One region of the Microbacterium sp. Ag1 genome, then DNA from elsewhere that is predicted to be linked to it. Evidence: riboswitches for the same ligand, from Rfam matches in the RefSeq annotation. Region 1 holds a riboswitch; the other holds the start of a gene.
What was found. Region 1 has a riboswitch for thiamine pyrophosphate ahead of AAY78_RS06370 (ECF transporter S component). Riboswitches for the same ligand answer to the same signal wherever they lie in the genome.
Positions count from the first base shown of each region.

Region 2: another riboswitch for thiamine pyrophosphate. It lies ahead of thiM (hydroxyethylthiazole kinase); the one in region 1 lies ahead of AAY78_RS06370 (ECF transporter S component).

Region 1 is NZ_LBCR01000027.1:56,307-68,174, reverse strand. Features, by position in the region: gene AAY78_RS06410 (hypothetical protein) at 1-3, shown strand, start outside; gene AAY78_RS06405 (hypothetical protein) at 255-647, shown strand; gene AAY78_RS06400 (signal peptidase II) at 637-1,173, shown strand; gene AAY78_RS06395 (cytochrome c oxidase assembly protein) at 1,170-2,123, shown strand; gene AAY78_RS06390 (aminoglycoside 3'-phosphotransferase) at 2,157-2,882, shown strand; gene AAY78_RS06385 (CHY zinc finger protein) at 2,879-3,223, shown strand; gene AAY78_RS06380 (energy-coupling factor transporter transmembrane component T family protein) at 3,220-3,999, opposite strand; gene AAY78_RS06375 (ABC transporter ATP-binding protein) at 3,996-5,447, opposite strand; gene AAY78_RS06370 (ECF transporter S component) at 5,450-6,106, opposite strand; TPP riboswitch at 6,099-6,208, opposite strand; gene AAY78_RS06365 (D-alanyl-D-alanine carboxypeptidase family protein) at 6,290-8,002, shown strand; gene AAY78_RS06360 (ABC transporter ATP-binding protein) at 8,082-10,343, opposite strand; gene AAY78_RS06355 (ABC transporter ATP-binding protein) at 10,340-11,868, opposite strand, start outside.
Region 2 is NZ_LBCR01000032.1:323,278-335,145, reverse strand. Features, by position in the region: gene AAY78_RS14790 (acetylornithine transaminase) at 1-14, opposite strand, end outside; gene argB (acetylglutamate kinase) at 11-928, opposite strand; gene argJ (bifunctional glutamate N-acetyltransferase/amino-acid acetyltransferase ArgJ) at 925-2,082, opposite strand; gene argC (N-acetyl-gamma-glutamyl-phosphate reductase) at 2,079-3,131, opposite strand; gene AAY78_RS14770 (bifunctional hydroxymethylpyrimidine kinase/phosphomethylpyrimidine kinase) at 3,371-5,521, opposite strand; gene thiM (hydroxyethylthiazole kinase) at 5,518-6,366, opposite strand; TPP riboswitch at 6,357-6,451, opposite strand; gene AAY78_RS14760 (NAD-dependent epimerase/dehydratase family protein) at 6,458-7,420, opposite strand; gene AAY78_RS14755 (DUF402 domain-containing protein) at 7,417-8,139, opposite strand; gene pheT (phenylalanine--tRNA ligase subunit beta) at 8,214-10,733, opposite strand; gene pheS (phenylalanine--tRNA ligase subunit alpha) at 10,733-11,773, opposite strand; gene AAY78_RS14740 (amino acid ABC transporter permease) at 11,816-11,868, opposite strand, start outside.

The DNA.
Region 1 (11,868 bases):
TGATCGTCGAAGGGCCGTCACCAGAACGGCGTCTTCCGCCGGTGTCGCGCGGCTCCAAGGCTTCCTGCCTCGAGGGGCCACGCCCCGACACCCGGATCGCGCCCGCTCCCACGCCCACTCCCGCTCCCGCACCGAATCCCGCGACCCCCTCGTGACGACATCCGAGGCCACGCCCGCGCTCACCCCTTCGAAGGAGACCCCATGAAACGCACATCGAACGACGGCGAACCGCTCGCTCCAGACAGGCGAGGACGGTGAGCCGGCCGGTCGGCACCGCCTCTCGGCCGGTCCGCACGGCGATCGCTGCAGCCGCTCTCAGCGCCCTGATCGTGTTCATCGGTGCGGAGTCGGCAGCGGCCGGGGAGCAGCGCAGTGTCGTCGACACTCAAAGCCGCACAGCGACCACCGCTCCGACTCCCACCCCGACCTCCACTCCCACTCCCACCACCGGCACCACGCATGAACAGCAGAACGGCGAACAGCCGGTGGAGCGCACCGATCTCGGCTTCCTCGGCGTCGCCTTCCTCTTCGGGATCGGTTTCCTCCTCGCTGCAGGAGCGCTCGGCATTCTCGTCTCAGGGCGCGCGCGGCGTCGGCGCGACCGCGCGGACGCCGCTGCGAGGGAAGAGGGTTCCGATGTCGCGTGAGAACAGTCCCCGGTACGGGATCGCCTTCGTCGTCGCCGGCATCGTCGTGCTCATCGACCAGACGAGCAAGGCCGCCGCGATCGCAGGACTCAGCCGGACGGAGCGGATACCCCTGCTGGGGGATGCGCTGGGCCTGCAGCTCGCCTTCAACCCCGGCGCGATCCTGTCGCTCGGGTCAGGGGCGACGTGGGTGCTGACCGTGGTGGGCGTGGCTGCGGTGGCCGCGCTGTTCGTCGCCGCGACTCGCGCGCGCACGAGGGGACGGGCCTGGGGGTGGGGCTTCATCCTCGGAGGTGCCATCGGGAACGTGCTCGATCGTCTGCTCGCACCCCCCGGATTCGGTCGCGGTCACGTCACCGACTTCCTCGCCTACGGGAACTGGTTCATCGGGAACCTCGCCGATGTCGCGCTCGCGATCGGGGGTGTCGTCCTCGTCGTCGGGCTCTTGCTCGACCAGCGTGCGGCAGCGCGGACGACGCAGACCATCGACCGGCCGGACGGCTCGCGCGAGGACGCGGCCGGATGAACGACTGGATGCCCGATGCCCCGCCGACCTTCGCAGACTTCCTCACACCGATCGTCTTCAGTCCGGCCGCTGGGCCGTTCCCCCTCCTACCCCTGGTCGCGGTAGTGCTGGCGGTCGCCTATCTGGCCGGGACCCTCCGGTTGTGGCGGCAGCACCGTCGGTGGCCCGTCTGGCGAACCGTCGTATTCCTCCTGGGGTGCATCGCGCTCGCCGCCACCACGGGCCTCGGGGTCGAGGTGTACGGCTATGCCCTGATGTCGGTGTTCATGTTCCAGCAGCTCACGCTCATGATCGCGATCCCTCCGCTGCTGGTCCTCGGCTCACCGGGCACGCTCCTCCTGCGGGTGACACCGCACCGCGGGCTGGGCGCCGTCGTGCTGCGTATCGCGCACGGAGGGCTCCGCAGCGGGATCGCCCGGTGGATCCTGAGCCCGTGGATCGCGCTGCCGATGTACCTGATCGCGTTCTACGGGCTGTACCTGGCCGGTCTCGCCGACCGTGTGCTCGCAGCACCCGGAGGCCACCTCGCTCTGGAGGTCGGGTTCCTCGTCATCGGGATCCTCTTCGCCATCCCGGTACTGAGCTCCGATCCCCTCCCGGTGCGGCTCGGGCACGGCGGTCGCGCCCTGGACGTCTTCGCCGAAGCGGCCCTGCACGCGTTCTTCGGCGTCTTCCTGATGATGGCGACCACCATGCTCGTCGACCACTTCGTCGCACCGACTCTGGCGCTAGGGATGAATCCGCTCGAAGACCAGCAGCTGGCCGGCGGGCTGGCATGGTCGTACGGCGAAGCCCCGACCCTGCTGATGCTCGTCTACGTGATGCACCGGTGGTTCCGCGACGACACGGCACGCGCCGCCGCGGCCGATCGCTATGCCGATGCGCACGGCACCACTGAGCTCGACGCCTACAACGCCTATCTGGAGGGCCTCCGTGACGACCGCCGCTGAGCCGGTGCGGTGCCCGTCGGGCAGGATGGACGGATGAGCATTCCCTCCGCTTACCTCGACGTGCCGATGAAGGTTCGCGAGCTCGCGCGCGGTGCCGCGCTCGAGCCGGTCTGGCTCAACGGGATCGGCGGGCTGACCTTCCGCACCGACGACGGGCGGTACATCAAGTGGGGTCCGCTCGACGACGAGGCGAACATGCGCGACGAAGCCGAGCGCATGAGGTGGGCACGAACGTGGATCCCCGTACCGGAGGTGATCGAGCAGGGCCAGGACGACACACACGAGTGGCTCGTCACGGTCGCGATCGATGCCCGCAGCGCCGTCGACCCCCGCTGGGCCGACCAGCCGGAGACCGCGGTGCGAGCGGTCGGGGTCGGCCTGCGGATGCTGCACGATGCCCTGCCGGTGGCCGAGTGCCCCTGGGAGTGGAGCACGCAGTGGCGGATCGCCAACGCCGCCGATCGCGGCACGGTCGTGCCAGAGGATCTGCTCCAGGAACCGTCGATCGACCGGTTGGTGGTGTGCCACGGCGACGCCTGCATGCCGAACACGCTTCTCGACGCGGAAGGCCGGCCGGCCGCCTTCGTGGATCTCGCCGCTCTCGGTGTCGCCGACCGCTGGGCCGACATCGCCGTGGCCTCGATGAGCACGATGTGGAACTTCGGCGAAGGCTGGGAGGACACACTGATCGAGGCCTACGGCGTCGACCCCGATCACGAGCGCCTCGAGTACTACCGTCGACTCTGGAACGAGACGTGAGTATCGTGCCCGACGATCGGCCGCGTGTGCTCGGTCCGGTCGTCGACGACATGACCCGGTGCGTGCACTATCAAGGCCCGACCGACATCATCGCGATCCGCTTCGCCTGCTGCGGCGAGTACTACCCGTGCCACCGCTGCCACGAGGAGACCGTGAAGCATGCGGCGCAGCAATGGGCGGCCCATGAGCGCGACAGACGGGCGATCCTCTGCGGTGCGTGCGGGCATGAGCTCACGATCGCCGAGTACTTCGCGGCGACGGCATGTCCACGGTGTTCGGCGCTGTTCAACGAGCGGTGCGCACTGCACCGTGAGCACTACTTCCAGCTCGACCGGAGCTAGCTCCAGACGAAACGGAACGTCCCGACGAGCACGGCGGCGGCGAGCGCAAGTGCCATGATCGCGATTCCGCCGATCACCGCCACCGCATCACGCGGGTGCAACCGGGAGGGACGCGACCAGGTGCGCGGAATGCCGGAGCCGAAGCCCCTGGCCTCCATCGCGAGCGCCAGCTTCGAGCCGCGCCGCACCGCGAACACGAGCAGCACGAACGCCATCGAGAAGAACCGTCGCAGCACACCCCGGTCGCCCACACCGCGCGCGCGACGGGCCAGGCTCATGGTGCGCCAGTCATCGAGGAATAGCCCCAGCATGCGCGTTCCCGCGAGGATGCCGAGCACGAAGCGGCTCGGGAGCTTGGCCACCTGCGCCAACGCGTCGGCGAGCTCGGTCGGGTCGGTGCCGCCGAACAGCAGGATCGTGGGGAGTCCGAGCGCGATCACTCGCAGACTCACCGCGATCGCGAGCGTGATGGAGTCGTCGCTGATCGTCGCGAAGCCGAACGTCCAGTAGATGCGCCCTGCCGGTTCCGCATACAGCAGCATGCTCACACCGGCGATCGGGGCGAAGATCACGACCGGCAGCAGGCGCTTCAGCACCGTCGACAGACGCAGCCCCGTCAACGGTAGGCAGAGCAGCTGCAGGACGATCGCTGCCAGCGCGCTCGTGATGTCGATGGAGGCGAACAGCGGCACGGACAGCAGCAGGGCGAGCAGCAGCTTCGTCACCGGGTTCACACCGTCGAGCCAGACCGGGCGCACGGTCTCGGTCGCCGTCACGACGACGACCCCAACTCGATGCGATGACCGCCCAGGTGTCGGATCACCGCGTCGTCGTGCGTGACCGCGATGATCGACCGGCCACGCGCGATCTCCTCCTGCAGCAGGGCGACGAGCGAGATCCACCCGCGGCGGTCCTGTCCGAACGTCGGCTCGTCGAGCACGATGACCTCCGGCGCCCCGGCCAGCACGGTGGCGACCGACAGCCGCCGCTTCTGCCCTCCGGAGAGCGTGAACGGGTTGGCGAGGGCGAGCGGGGCGAGGCCCAGGCGTTCGAGAAGACCGTCAACGACCGTATCCGTCTTCGCCTGATCCCAGCCGAGCGCCCGTGGCCCGACCGCGAGCTCATCGCGAAGGGTCTGGGCCAGGAACTGGTGCTCCGGCTCCTGGAACACCATCCCGATGCGGGTGAGCAGCTCGCGCGAGGTCCAGCGGATGGGGCGCGTGCCCTTGCGCCCCGCCAGCTCCGGTGCCGACCGCACCTCTCCCGCCTGCTCCGGGATGAGCCCGGCGAGCGTGAGGGCGAGCGTCGACTTGCCGGCGCCGTTCGGCCCGGTGATCACCGTCGCGTTCGCCCGCGGCACGCGCAGGTCGAGCCCGCGCTGCACCGGCGCTCCATGCTCCCGTCCGATCGTCAGGTCGGACGCGGTGAGCGCGTCCGGTGCCGACACCTGCTCCAGCACGGGCAGGTCGATCCCCCGGTCGGGCACCCACACCCCGGCGTCCGCCAGCACGTCGCCGTATGCCGCGAACACCTGGGCCGGTTCCCCGTCGGCGAGCAGTCCGCCGTCGGCCGCGAGCACGATCACGCGCGTCATCAGATCGACCCAGATCGGTGTGCGGTGCTCGACGACGATCAGCGTCGCACCGGTGGAGGCGACGGCATGTTCGACGCTCGCCCGCACCTCGCGCACACCCTCGGGGTCGAGGTTCGCCGTCGGCTCGTCGAGCAGCAGCAGCCCTGGGCGCATCGCGAGCACACCGGCGAGCACCAGTCGCTGCTTCTGTCCGCCCGACAGGGCCTTCGTGGGGCGTTGCAGCGGCACATCGAGCCCGACGGCATCCAGCGCCTCCGCGACGCGACCGGGGATCTCGGATGCGGGCACACCGAGGTTCTCGCACCCGAACGCCACGTCGTCGCCGACCTTCGACAGCACGATCCCCGCATCGGGGTCCTGCAGGACGAGGCCCACCTGACCGTGCCGGGATTCGGGGGCGGCACCGTCGATGTGCAGCGACCCGGTTCGCACCCCTTCGTCGTCGCCGCCGAGGACCCCGGCCAGGCCCGCGAGCAGCGTCGACTTCCCGGCACCGGAGGCGCCGAGCAGCAGCACCCGCTCACCCGGTTCGATCGTGAACGAGACGTCCTCGACGGCGGGGAGCTTCCGACCGGCGTACCGCCAGCCCCAGCCCGCAGCCTGCACGCGGGCCGGGGCGGCGATGGTCACGGTCAGACCTCGCGCACGTGCTCTCGCCCGACGGCGAAGCGGTTCAGTGCACCGGTGACCGCCAACGCGCGCACCAGCAGCCAACCGACGACACCCGCCAGGATCGCCCCGGAGACGACAACGCTGACCAGGTAGATCGTGTTGAACTCGACGGACTTCAGGATGTTGGGCGAGCTGCCGTAGAACAGCTCGAACACCCAGGCAGCCACCGCTGCACCGACACCGGCGAGCGCGGCGACCGCGATCCCGAAGCGCCGGTAGAAGAACAGGGCGAAGATGATCTCCGCGCCGAGTCCCTGCACGATGCCGGACAGCACGGTCGAGACGCCCCACACGTTGCCGATCAGCATCGACACGATCGCTGCGACGAGCTCGACGACCAGCGCCGCACCGGGCTTGCGGATGACGAGGCCGCCGACGACGCCGCCCAGCAGCCAGATGCCGACGGCGATACCGCCCAGTCCCGGCGTCAGAGCATCGGCCGCACCGAACCAGGCGTAGCCGATCGTGTTCCATCCCCAGAACACGAGGCCGATCGCGACGCCGAGGACGGCGGCAACGACGATGTCGACGACGCGCCAGCGCCAGATCGATGTGCGGTGCGGATCCTGTGCGGCGGCGGATGCCTGCTGCGTGGATGCGGACGTGGGCGTACTCATCTGAACTCCTCCCTGCGCTGGCATGACCCAGATCAGGTTCGACGGTCGAAGCGCGATTCGCTCCCTCTCAGCCCGGCTCGCCGGACTCCCGTGGTTGTGCTGACGATCCTACCGTCGGCGACACCCCCGTGGCGACAGGGCCCGGCGCCGCGGAACACGCGCGGGATTGGGTACCGTAAACGAGTGACCGCATCAGATCCCGCCGACGAGGCGACGGGCGTCGTCGGCGACGACGGCCCTGCCCCCGCCGACACCGCCGACACCGCGACAGGCGGATCGGTGCTGACGGCCGAGCAGACGTCGCCTGGAGCGGATGCTCCGGGGACGGTCGTAGACCCGGAGCCCGTCGTAGACCCGGAGCCCGTCGTAGACCCGGAGCCCGTCGTTCCACCGGAGGCCGTCGTTCCACCGGAGGCCGTGAGCGCCCCGGAACCGGCCACCCCCGCGCTGACGAAGCCGCCGTTCATCCCTCGCGACCGCACGGTCTCGGATCCTTCCGGCGAACTCACCGCGTCGGAGACAGCCGCGCCCCAGTGGGCCGACGACACCACGACGGCCACCGCTCTCACCTGGGTCGACGCCGCGACCGTCGCCGAGCACACCGCCACGGCCACTCTCGACGACACCTCGGAGGCCGAGCGATCGAGCGGTCTGCTGCGCGGTGCGCGTCTTCGCCCCGCCATCGCCCGCCCGGTTGTCCTGGTCCCGCTGGCCACGCTCGCCGGTCTCGTCGCCGTCTACGCCGGCACCACACTGCTCTGGCCCCTCCACGAGGTGCCGCCGACGGTGCAGTCGGTCGAGTTCGCGACGACTCCCGCCGCTGCCGCCGCCGTGACCTGGCCGACCGAGGGTGCGGGTGCCGTCGGCATCGCGGGCATGACGACGGCGGCTTCGGTGCCCGACGCCGTGAGCATCGCGAGCATCACCAAGGTCGTCAGCAGTCTGATGGTGCTCGACCGCATGCCGCTCGCTGTCGGGGAGCAAGGACCCGAGTTCTCGTTCACCCGCGCCGACAGCGTGAAGTACTGGGACTACCGGCGCAGTGACCAATCCGCCCTCGACGTGCCCATCGGCGGAGTGCTCACGGAGTACCAGCTGTTGCAGGGGACGCTCATGGGTTCCGCGAACAACTACATCGATCGGCTCGCGACCGAGATCTGGGGCTCCGAGCGCGAGTTCGCGAGGGCTGCAGAGGTGTGGTTGCGCGAACGTGGCCTGACCGGAATCACCGTGGTGACCCCCTCCGGCTTCGACGAGCGCAACGTGGCCACGCCCGAGGCCCTGGTGGCGCTCGGCGAGCGTGCGATGCAGAACCCGGTCTTCGCCGAGATCGTCGGCACCAAGTCCGTCGACCTCCCGGGTGCGGGCACCGTCGTGAACACGAACGGCATGCTCGACGATCCCGGTGTCGTCGGCATCAAGACCGGCACCCTGGTCGGCTGGAACCTTCTCACCGCGAAGGACCTCGTGATCGGTGACACCACGGTGCACCTGTTCGCCGCGGCGCTGAATCAAGCCGGAGACGACGAGCGACTCGCTCTCACGCGTTCCCTGTTCGCCGAGGCGGAATCCGCACTGGAGGCGCAGGCGCCGGCCGTCGCGAAGGACACCGTGGTCGGCAGCGTCACGACTCCGTGGGGCGAGCAGGTCGACGTCATCACCGAATCCGACGCCGATGTGGTGCTCTGGAACAGCGCGACCGCGACCGCCGCGACCGCCTTCGACCTCGGCGAAGAACGCGAACAGGGTGACACGGTGGGCACGCTGACCACGGCAGGACCGGTCAACACCACGACGACTCCGCTGGTGCTGGCCGCGGATGTCGAGGGGCCGAGTCCCTGGTGGCGTCTGACCCACCCGCTCGAGCTGCTCGGGATCAGAGCCGACCAGCCCTGACGCACTCCCCGGCGATCGCCTACGACGACGCCCCACCCCGCGTGAGCGGCGGTGGGGCGTCGTGCGTTGATGCCGTAGGTCAGGAGCGGTGATCGGAGCCGTCAGCGCCGTCTTCCAGCAGGGCCTGCGCCGCGGCCGTCTCGGCTGCCGGCACCTGTGCGCCGACGGACGCGCCGGCCACAGCGGCTGCAGCCTCCGCGCGCGCAGCATCGGTGTCGCCCGCTTCGCCGGTGACGACGACCGGCGTCGTTCCCGTGAGCGCGTCTTCGGCGTCGATGTCGGTCGCGGCCTGCTCGAACTGCGACTGGTACAGACGCCAATAGGCGCCCTGCGCGGCGATGAGCTCGTCGTGCGTTCCCTTCTCCACGATGTCGCCGTGCTCCATCACCAGGATGAGGTCGGCATCGCGGATGGTCGACAGTCGGTGCGCGATCACGAACGACGTGCGCCCCTCTCGGAGCGCGGCCATCGCGTGCTGCAGCAGCAGTTCGGTGCGGGTGTCGACCGCCGACGTGGCCTCATCGAGGATGAGGATCGACGGCTGTGCGACGAACGCCCGCGCGATGGTGATGAGCTGACGCTCACCGGCCGACACGTTCGCTGCATCCTCGTCGAGCACCGTGTCGTATCCCTCGGGGAGGGCGTGCACGAAGCGGTCGACGTAGGTGGCCCTGGCTGCGGCGAGGACCTCTTCATCGGTCGCGGTCGAGCGACCGTAGCGGATGTTCTCGCGGATGCTGCCGGCGAACAGCCACGGGTCCTGGAGCACCATGCCGGTGCGCGAACGCAGCTCGTCGCGGGTCACCTCGGCGATGTCCTGCCCGTCGAGCATGATCCGTCCACCGCTGAGCTCGTAGAAGCGCATGATCAGGTTGACCAGCGTCGTCTTGCCCGCACCGGTCGGACCGACGATCGCGACGGTCTGACCCGGCTCCACCCGGAACGACAGATCACGGATGAGCGGACGATCCGGCGTGTACGAGAACGCGACGTTCTCGAACTCGATGACGCCCTTGCCCTCCACGAGCTCGGGAGCATCGGCGTCGTCGGCCTCCTGCTCCTCGGCGTCGAGCAGTTCGAACACACGCTCGGCGGAGGCGGTCCCGGACTGCACGACAGCGGCCATTCCGCCCAGCTCGGACAGCGGCTGCGTGAACTGCTGCGAGTACTGGATGAACGCCTGCACGTCACCGAGGCGGAGCTGACCGTTGGCGACCATCAGACCACCGAGCACCGCGATGCCCACGTAGCTGAGGTTCCCGACGAACATCATCGCCGGCATGATGATGCCGGAGAGGAACTGCGCCTTGAAGCTCGCCTGGAACAGCTCTTCGTTCTCGTCCTGGAACTTGTCCAGTGCGTCCTTCTCGCGACCGAAGACCTTCACCAGCGCGTGGCCAGAGAACGCCTCCTCGACACGGGCGTTGAGCCGGCCGACCTTGCGCCACTGCGTGCCGAAGGCCTTCTGCGACCGCGGTCCGATGATGCCGAAGATCACGCCCATGAGAGGCAGCGTGATGAGGGCCACGAGGGCGAGCTGCCATGAGATCGAGAACATCATCACGAGCACGCCGATCACGGTGAGCACCGAGGTGAGTGCGCCCGAGAGCGACTGCTGCATCGTCTGCGTGATGTTGTCGATGTCGTTCGTGACGCGCGAGATCAGCTCGCCGCGCTGCACCTTGTCGAAGTACGCCAGGGGCAGGCGGTTGATCTTCGCCTCGACCGATTCGCGCAGTCGCCACATGGTGCGCACCATGATCACGTTGATGACGTAACCCTGGATCCAGGTGAGGAAGGCGGCGGCCACGTAGATGCCGAGCACGGCGGCGATGACGAGCCGCAGCGCGTCGAAGTCGATGCCCTGGCCGACCGTGAAGTCTCCCAGCGCGCCGACCTGGTTCGCGAAGTCGTCCTGTCCGCCTGCCCGCAGCGCGTCGACCACCACGTCCTGCGACGTGCCGGCGGGGAAGCCGGGGAAGCCGTCGGTGGGCTGACCGAGCTGGATGGAGATGAAGCCCTTGTAGACGAGGTTGGTCGCCTCGGCGAGCACCTTGGGCGCTGCGACCGTCAGGACCACGCCGATCGCGCCGAGGATCGACACGAAGACGAACCAGATGGCCGAGGGCTTCAGCAGCCCGATCATGCGCGCGAAGCTGGGGCCGAAGTTGTCGGCCTTGCCCGGTGCGACGCTGTCCCAGTCGCCGGAGTTCTGACGCGCCTGCTCGGCGAGCTCGGCCTCGTACTTCTCCTCGGCGGTCAGCTCGACCTCGGCGACGGACGAAGCCGCCTTGCCGCGGCCCCGCTTGGCCTTGCGCTGGTCGTCGTTCTGCGCGCTCATGCGTCCACCCCCAGCTGCGATTCGACGATCTCTCGGTAGGTGTCGCTCGTCTCGAGCAGCTCCTCGTGCGTGCCGACGCCCACCATGGTGCCGCCGTCGAGCACGACGATGCGGTCGGCGTCCGTGATGGTGGAGATGCGCTGGGCGACCACGATCTTCGTGACGTGCGGGAGTTCCCGCCACAGCGCTTGGCGGAGCCGCGCGTCTGTCGTCAGGTCGAGGGCGGAGAACGAGTCGTCGAAGACGAGGATCTTCGGCTGGTGCACGATCGCGCGGGCGATCGCGAGCCGCTGACGCTGACCGCCGGAGACGTTCGTGCCGCCCTGGGCGATGCGGGAGTCGAGACCGTCCGGCATCTCCTCCACGAAGTCACGACCCTGTGCGATGTCGAGCGCGTGCCACAGCTCTTCGTCGGTGGCCTCTTCACGGCCGTAGCGCAGGTTGGACGCGACGGTGCCGGTGAAGAGGAACGGACGCTGCGGCACCAGGCCGATGCTGTCCCAGAGCGACTCGACGTCGGCCTCGCGCACATCGGTGCCCCCGACGTGCACGGATCCGCCCGAGACGTCGAAGAGACGAGGGATGAGGGAGATCAGCGTCGTCTTTCCCGAACCGGTCGAGCCGACGATCGCGACCGTCTCGCCCGGCTGCGCGGCGAAGCTGATCCCGGTGAGAACCGGCGAGTCGGCTCCGGGGTAGGTGAACTCGACGTCGTCGAGCGCCACGGATCCGGGGACCGGGAACGCGGTGACGCCGTTCTCCGGACGCACGAGGGTGGACTCGGAGTCGAGCACCTCGCCGATGCGCTCGGCCGAGACTGCGGCGCGCGGGATCATCATCGCCATGAAGCTCGCCATGATGACGCCGCCCATGATCTGACCGATGTACTGCATGAAGGCGAACAGCGTGCCGACCTGCACCGTGCCGTTGTTCACCTCGATGCCGCCGAACCAGATGACCGAGACGACCGTGACGTTGAGGATGAGCATGAACAGCGGGAACAGCAGCACGAAGAGCGAGCCGACCTTGCGGCCCACGACCATGATGTCGGTGTTCGCCCCGCGGAAGCGCTCCTCCTCGATGCGCTCGCGCACGAAGGCACGCACCACGCGGACGCCCGTGAGCTGCTCGCGCATGATGCGGTTGACGTTGTCGAGCTTGCCCTGGTAACTGCGGAACAGCGGCACCATGCGGCCGATGACGAGGGCAGCCAGGATGAGCAGCAGCGGCACCGAGACGGCGATCAGCCAGCTGAGTCCGACGTTGGTCTGGACCGCGAAGAAGATGCCGCCGATCGCGAGCAGCGGTGCCGTGACGAGCATGGTCGCGCCCATCATGGCCAGCATCTGCACCTGCTGCACATCGTTCGTGTTGCGGGTGATGAGCGAACCGGCACCGAACTGCGACACCTCACGCTCGGAGAAGCCGCTGACCTTGCCGAAGACGTCGGCGCGGATGTCGCGCCCGGCACCCATCGCTGCACGCGCGGCGAAGTAGGTCGCGGTGACCGAGGCGATGATCTGCC
Region 2 (11,868 bases), on a different contig from region 1:
TGCCAGACGGTCATGCCGTCACCTCGTTCTTTCCCAGGACCACTTCGGTCCCGATTCCCTTGCTGGTGAAGAGTTCGACGAGCACCGAGTGCGGCACCCGCCCATCGATGATCGCCGCCGCGTCGACGCCGCCCTCGACCGCGTCGAGACAGGCCCGCATCTTCGGGATCATCCCCGACTCGAGCGTCGGAAGCATCTGGATGAGCACATCCGACGTCAGATGGGAGACGAGCGAGTCGCGGTTGGGCCAGTCGGCATACAGCCCCGGCACGTCGGTCAGGATGACGAGCTTTCGCGCGTGCAACGAGACCGCGAGAGCGGCTGCCGCGGCATCCGCGTTGACGTTGAGCGACTGCCCGGGGTGATCGAGATCGGGCGCGATGCTCGACACCACCGGGATGCGCCCTGCGGCGAGGTGGTCGAGCACGGGCGTCGGATCGACCTCGACGACGTCGCCGACCCGACCGAGGTCGACTTCTTCGCCGTCGATCACGACACCACGACGGCGCCCTCCGAAGAGTCCGGCGTCCTCCCCGCTGAGGCCGGTCGCGATCGGGCCGTGCGAGTTGATCTTCGACACGAGCTGCGGGTTGACCTGACCGGTGAGCACCATGCGCACGACGCTGATCGCCTCGGTGTTGGTGACGCGGTAGCCGCCCTTGAACTCGCTCGGGATCTCGAGCCGCTGCAGCATGTTGGAGATCTGCGGCCCTCCACCATGCACCACGACCGGAAGCACCCCGACGTAGCGGAGGTAGGCGATGTCCTGGGCGAAGGCGTCCTGCAGCTCCTCCGACACCATGGCGTTGCCGCCGTATTTGATGACGACGATCTGGTCGCGGAACTTCTTCAGCCACGGCAGCGACTCGATGAGCGTCGTGGCCTTCTGCGCGGCGACGTCCGGCGTGGTGTCCTGGATGTCGGTCATGAGGCGTAGGCGCTGTTCTCGTGCACGTAGTCGTGGGTCAGGTCGTTCGTGAGCACCGTGGCCGTCGACTCCCCGACCTTGAGGTCGATCATGAGGTGCGTGGCGCGCGGGGTGAGGTCGACCTCTTCGCGGGGGCGGTCCGGACCACCCTGGCTGCAGACGCGCACGCCGTTCATCCAGACGTCGACGTCGTAGGGGTCGAACTGCGCATTCGTCGTTCCGATCGCCGCGAGCACCCGCCCCCAGTTCGGATCGTTGCCGAAGATCGCCGCCTTGAAGAGGTTGTTGCGCGCGACCGACCGGCCGACCTCGACGGCGTCCTGCTCGGTCACAGCATGCTGCACCTCGATCGTGATGTCGTGGCTCGCGCCCTCGGCGTCACCCTGCAGCTTGACCGCGAGCTCCTGGGAGAGCTCGATGAGCGCGGCGGTGAAGTCGTCGAGGTCCGGCACGACCTCGGATGCCCCGTTGGCGAGGAGCGTGACTTGGTCGTTCGTCGACATGCAGCCGTCGGAATCGAGACGGTCGAACGTCTGCCCTGTCGCACGGCGCAGCGCCTCATCGGCCTGAAGCGGCTCGAGGACGGCATCGGTGGTGATCACCACGAGCATCGTGGCGAGTCCCGGCGCGAGCATGCCCGCACCCTTCGCCATACCGCCGATCGTCCAGCCATCACGGCTGATCACGGCGGTCTTCGCAACGGTGTCGGTGGTCATGATGGCCTGTGCCGCGCTCTCCCCGCCGTCGGCGCTGAGCTCGGCGATCGCCTGCTCGGTGCCGGCCAGCACACGCGAGCGGAACGTCTCGTCCCCGGTGCCGATGAGGCCGGTGGAGCAGATCAGCACGTCCCCGGCGCTGACGCCGAGCAGTTCGGCCGCCTTCTCCGCCGTCTGGTGGGTGGTCTGGAACCCGAACGCGCCGGTGAAGCAGTTCGCACCGCCGGAGTTGAGCACCACGGCCTCGACGACCCGGTCGGCCACTGCCTGCTGCGACCAGATGATCGGGTTCGCCTTGGCGCGGTTGCTGGTGAAGACCGCGGCACCCACCTTGCGAGGTCCGCGGTTGACGACGACGGCGACATCGGGCTTGCCGGTCGACTTCAGCCCGGCGGCGACACCGGCCGCTTCGAATCCTGCGGGGGCGGTGACGCTCACGGCGCTACTCCGTTCACTGAGAGGGCGCGGGCTTCGGGAAGACCCAGCGCGATGTTCATGGATTGGACGGCAGCGCCGGCGGTGCCCTTGACGAGGTTGTCGACCGCGGTGACGACCGTGACCCGGTTCGCGGCCCGGTCGATCGCGAGGCCGATCAGCGCGGTGTTGGCTCCGAGCACGTCGGCCGTGCGGGGGAAGCGTCCCTCGGGCAGCAGCTGCACGAAGGTCTCGTCGCCATAGGCGCTCTGCCAAGCGTCACGGATCTGCGCATCCGTCGCACCGTCGACGATGGGTGCGGTGGACGTGGCGAGGATCCCGCGCGACATGGGCACCAGCACCGGCGTGAACGAGATCCGGATGCCGTCGGACTCCACCCCGGACGCCGCGGCGAGCGCCTGACGGATCTCGGGGATGTGTCTGTGGGTTCCGCCGACCGCATAGGGGTTGGCGGTGCCCAGGATCTCGCTGCCGAGCAGGTTCGTCTTGAGGCTCTTCCCCGCGCCGGACGGTCCGACGGCGAGCACGGAGACGATGTCGGAGGGGTCGATCACCCCGGCGGCCACACCGGGCGCGAGGCTGAGACTCACGGTGGAGGCATTGCATCCCGGCGCCGCGATGCGCGTGGCTCCACGGAGGTGCTCACGCTGCTTGACCCCGTCGATGAGGAGCTCTGGCACACCGTAGGTCCACGGCTCGTGGAAGTCGCCGCCGTAGAACGCATCCCACGCCGAGGCGGACGTGAGTCGGTGGTCGGCGCCGGCATCGATCACGAGCGGGACATCGCCCAGCGCATCGGTGTACTGCCCCGACTGCCCGTGCGGCAAGGCGAGGAACACGATGTCGTGGCCGGCGAGGATCTCCGGTGTCGTGTCCTGCAGCGTGAGGTGTGCGAGTGAGCGCAGGTGCGGCTGGTGGTCGACGAGAGGCTGCCCGGCGTTCGAATGCGCCGTGACGGTGCGGATCTCCATGTCGGGATGGGCGGCCAGGAGGCGCAGAATCTCGCCGCCTGCGTAGCCGGATGCGCCGGAGACGGCGACGGAATACGTCATGCTTCTACCTTAACGGTCAGGCCCTCGAGGAAATCGGGACCGTGGACGGGGCCGGAGGCGGCGACACCGGCACTCGACCGCCGTGCGCGCACGGGCAGAAGGGCGGGGTCGCCTACAGTCGGCGGCCGCGGCGTCGGCGCACAGCGATGACGCTCGGAGCGAGCGTCGGAGAAGCGGTGGCGGCCGAAGGCATGTCGCGACAGTAGCGCGGCCTCGGCTGCCACCGCAAATCCGGTTCGTCATCTGCGGGGTGAGGGCTCCAGCGGTGCGGCGAAGAAGGCGAGTTCGTGGGCACTCGAGACCTCGAAGACGTGGCGCATCCTGGCGCGGGTCGCGGCATCAGCCGTTGCCGCCGCTTCGGAGGCGTAGGCGATCGCCGTCTCGGTCGCCTCTTCGAACGCGGGATCGGCGTAGGCCACCAGCCACGAGGCGTAGGGGTGCTGGGGATCCTGCGCGTACTGACCGAAGGCCCCGGCATGCAGGCGTCGGCCGAGGTCGGTGTATAGCCAGAAGCACGGGAGGACGGCCGCGACGATCTCTGCGTAGTCCCCACCGAACGCGACAGAGCGCAGGTGATCGAGGTAGGCGGTGGTGGCCGCCCCCGGCTCGGCGGAGAACGTGTCCGCGCTCACCCCCTGCGTCGGAGTCAACCACGACGCGTGCAGCTCTAGCTCGCCCACGATCGAACCGCGTGCCGACTCCGCCCAGAACGCCTGCTCATCGGATGTCGGCGCGAGCCGGGACGCTTCCGCGAGCACACGGGCGTACTCGCGCAGGTACAGCGCGTCCTGGGCGAGATAGGACAGGAACGGTCCGCGCTCCAGCGTCCCGTCGGCGAGCGCGCGGATGAAGGGCAGCTCGTCGATCGCGGTGCGGATCTCCCTGATGTCGTGCCACCAGTCCGCCGCGATGTCGTCCGCGACCGGACGGGCCTCTGTTCCCGCCCGTTCCCAGAGTCCGGAGAAGTGGTTGATCGGCCCGTGCCCACCGCCGACGCGCAACGCGTCCCCCGCCCGCAGGGCTTCGCGAAGCCAGATGCGCGCGGCGCCGACGGCCGCTTCTGCGTCGTGCCCCCGCGCGAGCAGGGTCGCGAGCGCGGACGACAGCGAGCAGCCGGTGCCATGGGTGTTTCCGGTCGTGATCCGTCGTCCTGGAAAGTCTCTGCGCAGACCGCGCGCCGCGTCGACCAACGCATCGGGGGCCTCATCGCCGACGAGATGGCCGCCCTTGACCAGGACGGCCGCATCGATCCGGGCGGACAGCTCGTGCGCCGCGGAGATGGCATCCTCCCAGTCGGCGATCTCCCGACCGGCGAGCACCGCGAGTTCGGCGAGATTCGGAGTGACCAGAGTCGCCCGCGCGAGGAGTCCGTGCAGTGCTCGCTCCGCCTCCGGATCCAGCAGCCGGTCGCCGGAGGTCGCGACCATGACGGGATCGAGCACCACGACAGGCGGGCGCACGCGGTCGAGCCACGCCCCCACTGCGCGGATGACCTCGGCGTCGGCGAGCATCCCGATCTTCACGGCGTCGATCACGATGTCGTCCGACACGGCATCGAGCTGCGCGCGGAGGAAGTCGACCGGCGGCACGTGCACAGCGCGCACGCCCTGCGTGTTCTGCGCGGTCAGCGCCGTGAGCACAGCCATCCCGTACCCGCCGTTCGCGGCGATGGACTTGAGGTCGGCCTGGATGCCCGCACCTCCGGACGGGTCGCTCCCGGCGATGCTGAGCACTCGCGGTACACCCCCGGAGCGCCAGCGCCGCAGGAACCGCGTCGCTACGGCGGCCGGATCGTCGGCGGCACACAGCGCCGAGACCACGGCCACCCCCGCCGCACCGGCATCGCGAAGGGCCTCGGTGTCGTCGATGTGGACACCGCCGATCGCCACGCACGGGAGTGCGCTGCGCCTGGCGAAGTCGCGAAATCCCTCCACGCCCAGCGGGACGGGGTGATCCGGCTTCGTGAGGGTGGGACGGATGACGCCGACCCCGAGGTAGTCGACCGTCCCGGCCGGGAGGGCCCGCACCGCGTCGAGGTGCGCGGCGGTGTTGGCGGTGAGGCCGATCAACGCGTCGGGTCCGAGTGCCTCACGGGCGCGCAGCACCGAGGCGTCGCCCTGACCGAGGTGCACGCCATCGACCCTGGCTCCACGCTCACGAGCAGCCACGGCCGCGCCCAGCCGATCGTTCACCACGAGCAGCGCCCGACCGTCGATCGCCTGCGACAGCGCGACCAGCTGTTCGACCGTCTCCTCGTCGGTCGCGTCCTTGTCGCGCAGCTGCACGATGCGCACCCCGCCTTCCACCGCGTGCCGGACGGTCTCGACGACGCCCCGGTCTCCGCACAGCTCCGCATCCGTGACGAGGTAGAGCGAGAGGTCGGCGTTCACAGGGCACCGCCTTCGACGCGGGCACGGACCCTGATGTCAGCGGAATCCACCGCGGCGAGGGCATCCAGCAGCGCGACGGCGAAGCTCCCCGGCCCGGTGGACCGCTCCGCTGCCTGCTCCGCCGCGATCGTGTACACGAGGCTCGCCGACGCGACCGCCGTGAGCGCGTCGTGCCCTGTCGCCCGCGCAGCGCCGAGGAAGGCCGCCATCACCGCGCCCAGAGCACAACCGCCGCCCGTGACCCTCGTGAGCAGCTCGTGCCCGTTGGACAACCGCAGCACGCGTTCGCCGTCGGTGAGCAGATCGATCGGGCCGGACACGGCCACCACACCGCGTGTCGTCCGAGCCAGCGCCGATGCGGCCTCGGCCGCGGACTCGGTGCTGTCGGTGGAATCCACACCTCGCCCACCGGCGCTGAGCCCCGCGAGAGCCAGCACCTCCGAGGCGTTGCCGCGGATCGCGGTCGGACGCTGCTCGACGAGTTGACGCGCGAGTGCGGTGCGCACCGGGAGCGCACCGACCGCGACGGGGTCGAGCACCCAGGGCGTACCGGCTGCCCTCGCACCGGTGACGGCTTCCAGAGTCGCCGCGCGCTGCTCCGGGGTGGGCGTCCCCAGGTTGACCAGCATCCCCGAGGCGACACCGGCGAACATGCCGGCCTCCCCGACGATGTCGACCATGGCGGGGGCAGCCCCGAGCGCCAGCAGCACGTTGGCGGTGAAGCCGGTGACCACGGCATTGGTGATGCAGTGCGTCAGCGGTGGCGCCTCACGCAACACCCCCAGCAGCACCGCAGCCTTTTCGGCGAGATCGTGTGTGGAATCAGGACGCAGAAGATCGCTCATCGCGACATCCCTTCGCTAGTACGAACTAGATCAGGTTCGACGGGTCTGTTCTCAGCCGCGGATCGCGGCACCCCGTGTCACTGTCCGCAGTCTATCGATCGGCCAGCAGCGCCCGCTCCTGCGCCCGCGTGAGCCCGGCACGTCGTTCGCGGTCGAGTCCGCGCTCCCGTTCGTCGGCGAGCACGCGCTCGATCGTGTCGACGAGCGGACGGAGCGTCCCACCGGTCTCATGGAATGCCGCGTTCGAGCGGGTCATGAATCCCGTCATCTCGGGCGGGAGCCACAGCGGCAGGGAGTGCGGGCCGGCCCAGTGGTCCACGTCATGCGCGATGAGCCACTCCTCGTCCGCGACGATGGTCGCCCCGGTGTGCCCGGATGCAGCGCGGACCATCCGCAGCACATCCGCGAGAGGCCTCTCGTCGCCGACGGCGTTGACGGCTCCGCTGCCTCGCGCGGTGACGATGTACTCCGCCAGATCGTCGACGTCGATCAACTGAGCGCTCCGCCCGTCCAGCGGGGGCAGCAGCACGGCGTCAGCGTCGGCACGAGCGAACGCAGCACTCCAGTAGCCGAAGCGGTCGCTCAGGTCTCCGTCGCCCACGATCAGGCCGGGACGCACCACGAGTGCCCGCTCCCCCAATCGGGCGACGGAGTCCTCGGCGGCGACCTTCTGCGCCGCGTACTCGTACTCGTCGCCGAGAACCGCCGCCGGGTGTCGTGGAGCCGATTCGTCCGCACCGACCGTCTCGTCATCGGAGTACACCGACACGGATGACACGTACGTCCATCGTGCCGCTCGATCGCCCAGCATCTCGACTGCCCGATCGACATGCGCCGCCTGGGAGGAGATGTCGACGACGTGGTCCCACTCCCGTCGTGCGAGGTCGGCGTAGGTCGAAGCCTCCTCGCGATCGCCACGCACCAGGACCGTTCCCTCCGGCGCGGGCCGTGTGCCTCGAGCGAGGCAGGTGACCGTGGCTCCGTGGTCGCGCCAGTGACCGGCGACGCGCCCGGAGAGCCACCCGGTGCCGCCCAGGATCAGAACATCCGTCATGGTGTGCCTGCACCCAACCGGTCAAGGCCTGCCAGCACCGGAACCGTCCAGGCGGGGTCGGGCCGCCAGCGGGTCCACGCGGAGTCGAACGGCCAGTCGTCGGCCTCGAACGACGCGATGGCCGCGTCCGCGTGCCGCTCGATCTGCGCGGCCTGCTCGGAACTGAGCCGTCCCTGGGCGATCGCGGCGACGAGCTCATCCTCGTCCTTGAGGTGGATGCCGCCCGCCGGATCGATCTCGACGTCGAGGATATGGTCGGACGAGAAGGTGTCCCGGTCTGTCCGCAGATGCGCGTTTTCGAGATTCACGTACCACCCGGAGAACGCCCAGTCCGGCCCGGTGGTGTCGCTCCAGAAAAGCCAGATCGACCACGGCATCCCCGCAGGGGCGATGCACAGCACCCCGTTGCCCCGCCAGCGCTCCACGATGCGCGTCCGCGGCTCGAGCCAGCGCCGGGCGAGAGGCACTTCCCGAACGCGCTGTCCATCGCTGGAGCCGGGCGCCTCCTGGAGCGTCCCGGGAGCGAGCCAGGCCACGAGACCGCGCTCATCATCACGGACCACGCGCATCGGCGAGATCCTGGACGGCTCTCCCGGCTGCCACCCCGGTTTCCGGTAGTGCCAGTCGATCTGTGCGCCGGGCTCGAGGAACGGCCCCTCGCCGAGCGGTCGCGCCCCGTCGGGGACGGCGGCCGGAGTGCCCTGGGGGAGGATTCTCATCCCGCCACGGTACTCCGGCGCCGACCTGGATCATCCGAGGACGACACGGTGCGCCTCACACCGCGGATCGGCCCTCAGTCGCGCAGCGTCGCTCCGAAGCGCTGCGCAGCGACCTCGACTCCGGCGAGCTTGGCTTCCGTGGCCTCCGCCGCGGTGAGGGTGCGGTCATCCGCCCGGAACCTCAGTGCGAAGGTCAGGCTCTTGGAACCCTCCGGAACGCCCTCTCCGCGATAGTCGTCGACGAGGCGCACCGACTCCAGCAGCGTGCCCGCACCTTCGGCGAGGGCGGCCTGCACATCCGCGGCGGGGACCCCGGCCGGAACCAGGAGCGACACGTCCTGCGTAGCGGCGGGGAACGTCGACAGCGAAGCCGCGACGACCCGTCCGCCGGCAAGCGACAGGATGCGGTCGAGGTCGAGCTCGAACACGGTCGCGCGCCCGGGAAGATCGGCCCCCTCGGCGACAGCGGGGTGCAGCTCGCCGACGTATCCGACCTCTTCGCCTGCCACCAGGAGCGACCCGGTGCGCCCGGGGTGGAGGGCGGCGCGTTCGGCCTGGAGCACGTCGATGTCGACCCCGGCGGCTGCCGCGATCACACGGACCGCGTCCAGAGCCTCCACGAGGCCGGCGGCCTCGGCGGGGCGACCGGGCTGGCGCGGTGCGACATGGCCGGTGAGGAGTCCGGAGACGAACCGGTGCTGTGGCGGGATCGAGGCGTTCAGCTCCGCGAGCGTCTCGTCGGACGGACGCTCCCCCAGCGGCGGCACCTCATCGGTGCCGTACTCCACACCCGGCTCGGGAAGGAAGACCACCCCGGTTTCGAAGATCGCGAGGTCGGTGAGCCCGCGGGAGATGTTGCGGTGCGCGGTCTGCAGCAGACCGGGGATCAGCGACCGGCGCAGGTACGGCGCCTGCCCGTCGAGCGGATTCGCCAGACGGATGCTCGGCAGGTGCTCGCCCGACGCGGAGCCGTGCAGATCGTTCTGCGCCTCCGTGGTGAACGGGAACGACGGCGTCTCGACCAGCCCCGCAGCAGCCAGAGCATCGGCCACGCGGCGGCGGCCCTGCTGGTGCGCGGTGAGGCCGCGCCCGGAGGGAGGCGTCGGCAGCACCGAGGGGATGCGGTCGAGCCCGTGGATGCGGGCGACTTCCTCGGCGAGCGTCCACTTGTCGGTGAGGTCGGGGCGCCAGGTCGGCGGGATGACCGTCCACCCGCCCTGGGTCCCTGAGCCGGTCGAAGGGCTGACCTCCGCGCCGATCGTCGTCAGCGCACCGGTGATCTCTTCATCGGTGTAGTCGACGCCGATGAGCCCCTGCACGAAGCCGGCGGGCAGCTCGATCTCCGCGACGAAGACCTCGGCGAACAGCGCGCCGCCCTCCTCCGTGAGCGTGCCCCCGGCGAACTCGACCATGAGGTCGGCCGCGCGCCGGGCCGCGACGAAGGGGATCAGCGGGTCGACGCCGCGCTCGAAACGCTTGGACGCCTCGCTGGGCAGCTTGTGACGACGAGCCGAACGGGCGATCGTGGTCGGGTCGAAGCTCGCCGCCTCGATCATCACGTTCCGGGTGGAGTCGCTCATCTCCGTCGTGCCGCCGCCCATGACGCCGGCCAGGCCGATCGGACCCGACTCGTCTGTGATGAGCAGGTCTTCGGTGTGCAGCGCGCGCTCGACGCCGTCGAGGGTGGTCATCTTCTCGCCCGGAGTCGCGCGGCGGACCGTGATGCCGCCCGTGAGCTTGTCGAGGTCGTAGCCATGCAGCGGCTGTCCGAGCTCGAGCATCACATAGTTGGTGATGTCGATGAGCACGCCCAGCGACCGCATGCCGGCGAGGCTGAGCCGCGCCACCATCCACGGAGGAGTCGGACGCGAGGGATCGACGTCGCGGACGACACGGGTCACGAACTCGCTGGCGCCGACGTTCGCACGCACAGGTGCGACGTCGTCGACCACGGTCGTGTGTCCGGTGCCCGGCTGGAGTTCGGCGAAGTCGCGCTCCGCCGGGTCGCGGAAGGTCGCTCCGGTCGCGTGCGCGTACTCACGAGCCACCCCGCGCAGGGAGAAGGCGTAACCGCGGTCGGGCGTGACGTTGATCTCCACCGCGACGTCGTCGAGGCCGAGCAGGGCGATCGCGTCGGTGCCGACGGGCGCATCGATGCCGAGGTCGGACAGCACGACGATGCCGTTGTGCTCGTCACCGAGTCCCAGCTCGCGCGCAGAGGCGATCATGCCGTCCGACACATGACCGTAGGTCTTGCGGGCGGCGATCGGGAACGGACCGGGCAGCACCGCACCGGGCAGGGTCACGACGACCTTGTCCCCGACGACGAAGTTGTGCGCGCCGCAGACGATGCCACGGATGCCGCCGTTCGCCTCGCCGACGTCGACCTGGCACCAGTTGATGGTCTTGCCGTTGGACTGGGGCTCCGGCTCGAGCGAGACGACCTGGCCGACCACCACGGGGCCCGTGATGTCGAAACGGTGCACGTCCTCCTCTTCGAAGCCGACGGTCACCAGGGCCGCGAGGACATCCTCGGGCGTGGCGTCCGCTGCCAGATCGACGTACTCACGCAACCACGAAAGCGGGACGCGCATCACACCACCATCCCGTACTGCTCGCTGAATCGGACATCGCCCTCGGCCATGTCGCGCATGTCCTGGACGTCGCTGCGGAACATCAGGCCCCGCTCGATGCCCATGCCGAACGCGAAGCCGCTGTATTCCTCCGGGTCGATCCCTGCCGCGCGCAGCACGTTCGGGTTGACCATGCCGCAGCCGCCCCACTCGATCCAGCGCGCACCGCCCTTGAACGTGGGGTGCCACAGATCGAGCTCGGCGGACGGCTCGGTGAAGGGGAAGTAGTTGGTGCGGAAGCGCGTCTTGGCCTCGGGGCCGAAGAGCAGCTTCGCGAAGTGGTCGAGCGTGCCCTTGAGGTGCGCCATCGTGATGCCCTTGTCGATCACGAGTCCCTCGAACTGCGTGAACACCGGCAGGTGCGTGGCGTCGAACTCGTCGGTGCGATACACCCGGCCGGGGCACAGCACGTAGATGGGCACCTCGCGGTCGAGCATCGAGCGCACCTGCACCGGGCTCGTGTGCGTGCGCATCACGAGGTGACGCGAGGGCGGGTCCACGTAGAACGTGTCCTGCTCCTGGCGTGCGGGGTGGTCCACATCGAAGTTCAGTGCGTCGAAGTTGAACCACTCGTGCTCGAGCTCCGGTCCCTCCGCGATCTCCCAGCCCATGCCGACGAAGATGTCGCACACCTGGTCCTGCAGGAGCGTGAGCGGGTGTCGGGCGCCGACACGCGTGCGCGAGGGCACGGCGGTGATGTCCACCCGCTCGGACTCGAGGCGCGCGGCGACCTCGGCCTCGGCGAGCTCGGCCTCCTTCGCGGCCAGCGCCTGGGTCACCTGCCCTCTCCCCTGGCCCACGAGCTTGCCGAATGCGGCCTTGTTCTCGGGAGCGACCTGGCGCATCGAGGCGTTCAGTACCGCGAGCGGCGATCCGTCGGCGACGTGTGCGGCGCGGGCCGCTTTCAGCTCGGCGGTGTCGGCGGCTGCGGCGATCGCCGCGAGGGCATCGGCAACAGCGGACTCGACCGCTTCCGGGGTGATTTCAGGAGACTCTGACACGAGAATCGAGTCTACCGGGGGCGCGCAGGTGGCTTTCGCGGATCAGCGCGCCTTCTCGGACCCATCTCCCTGCAGCACGATGAGCGAGGTGTTGG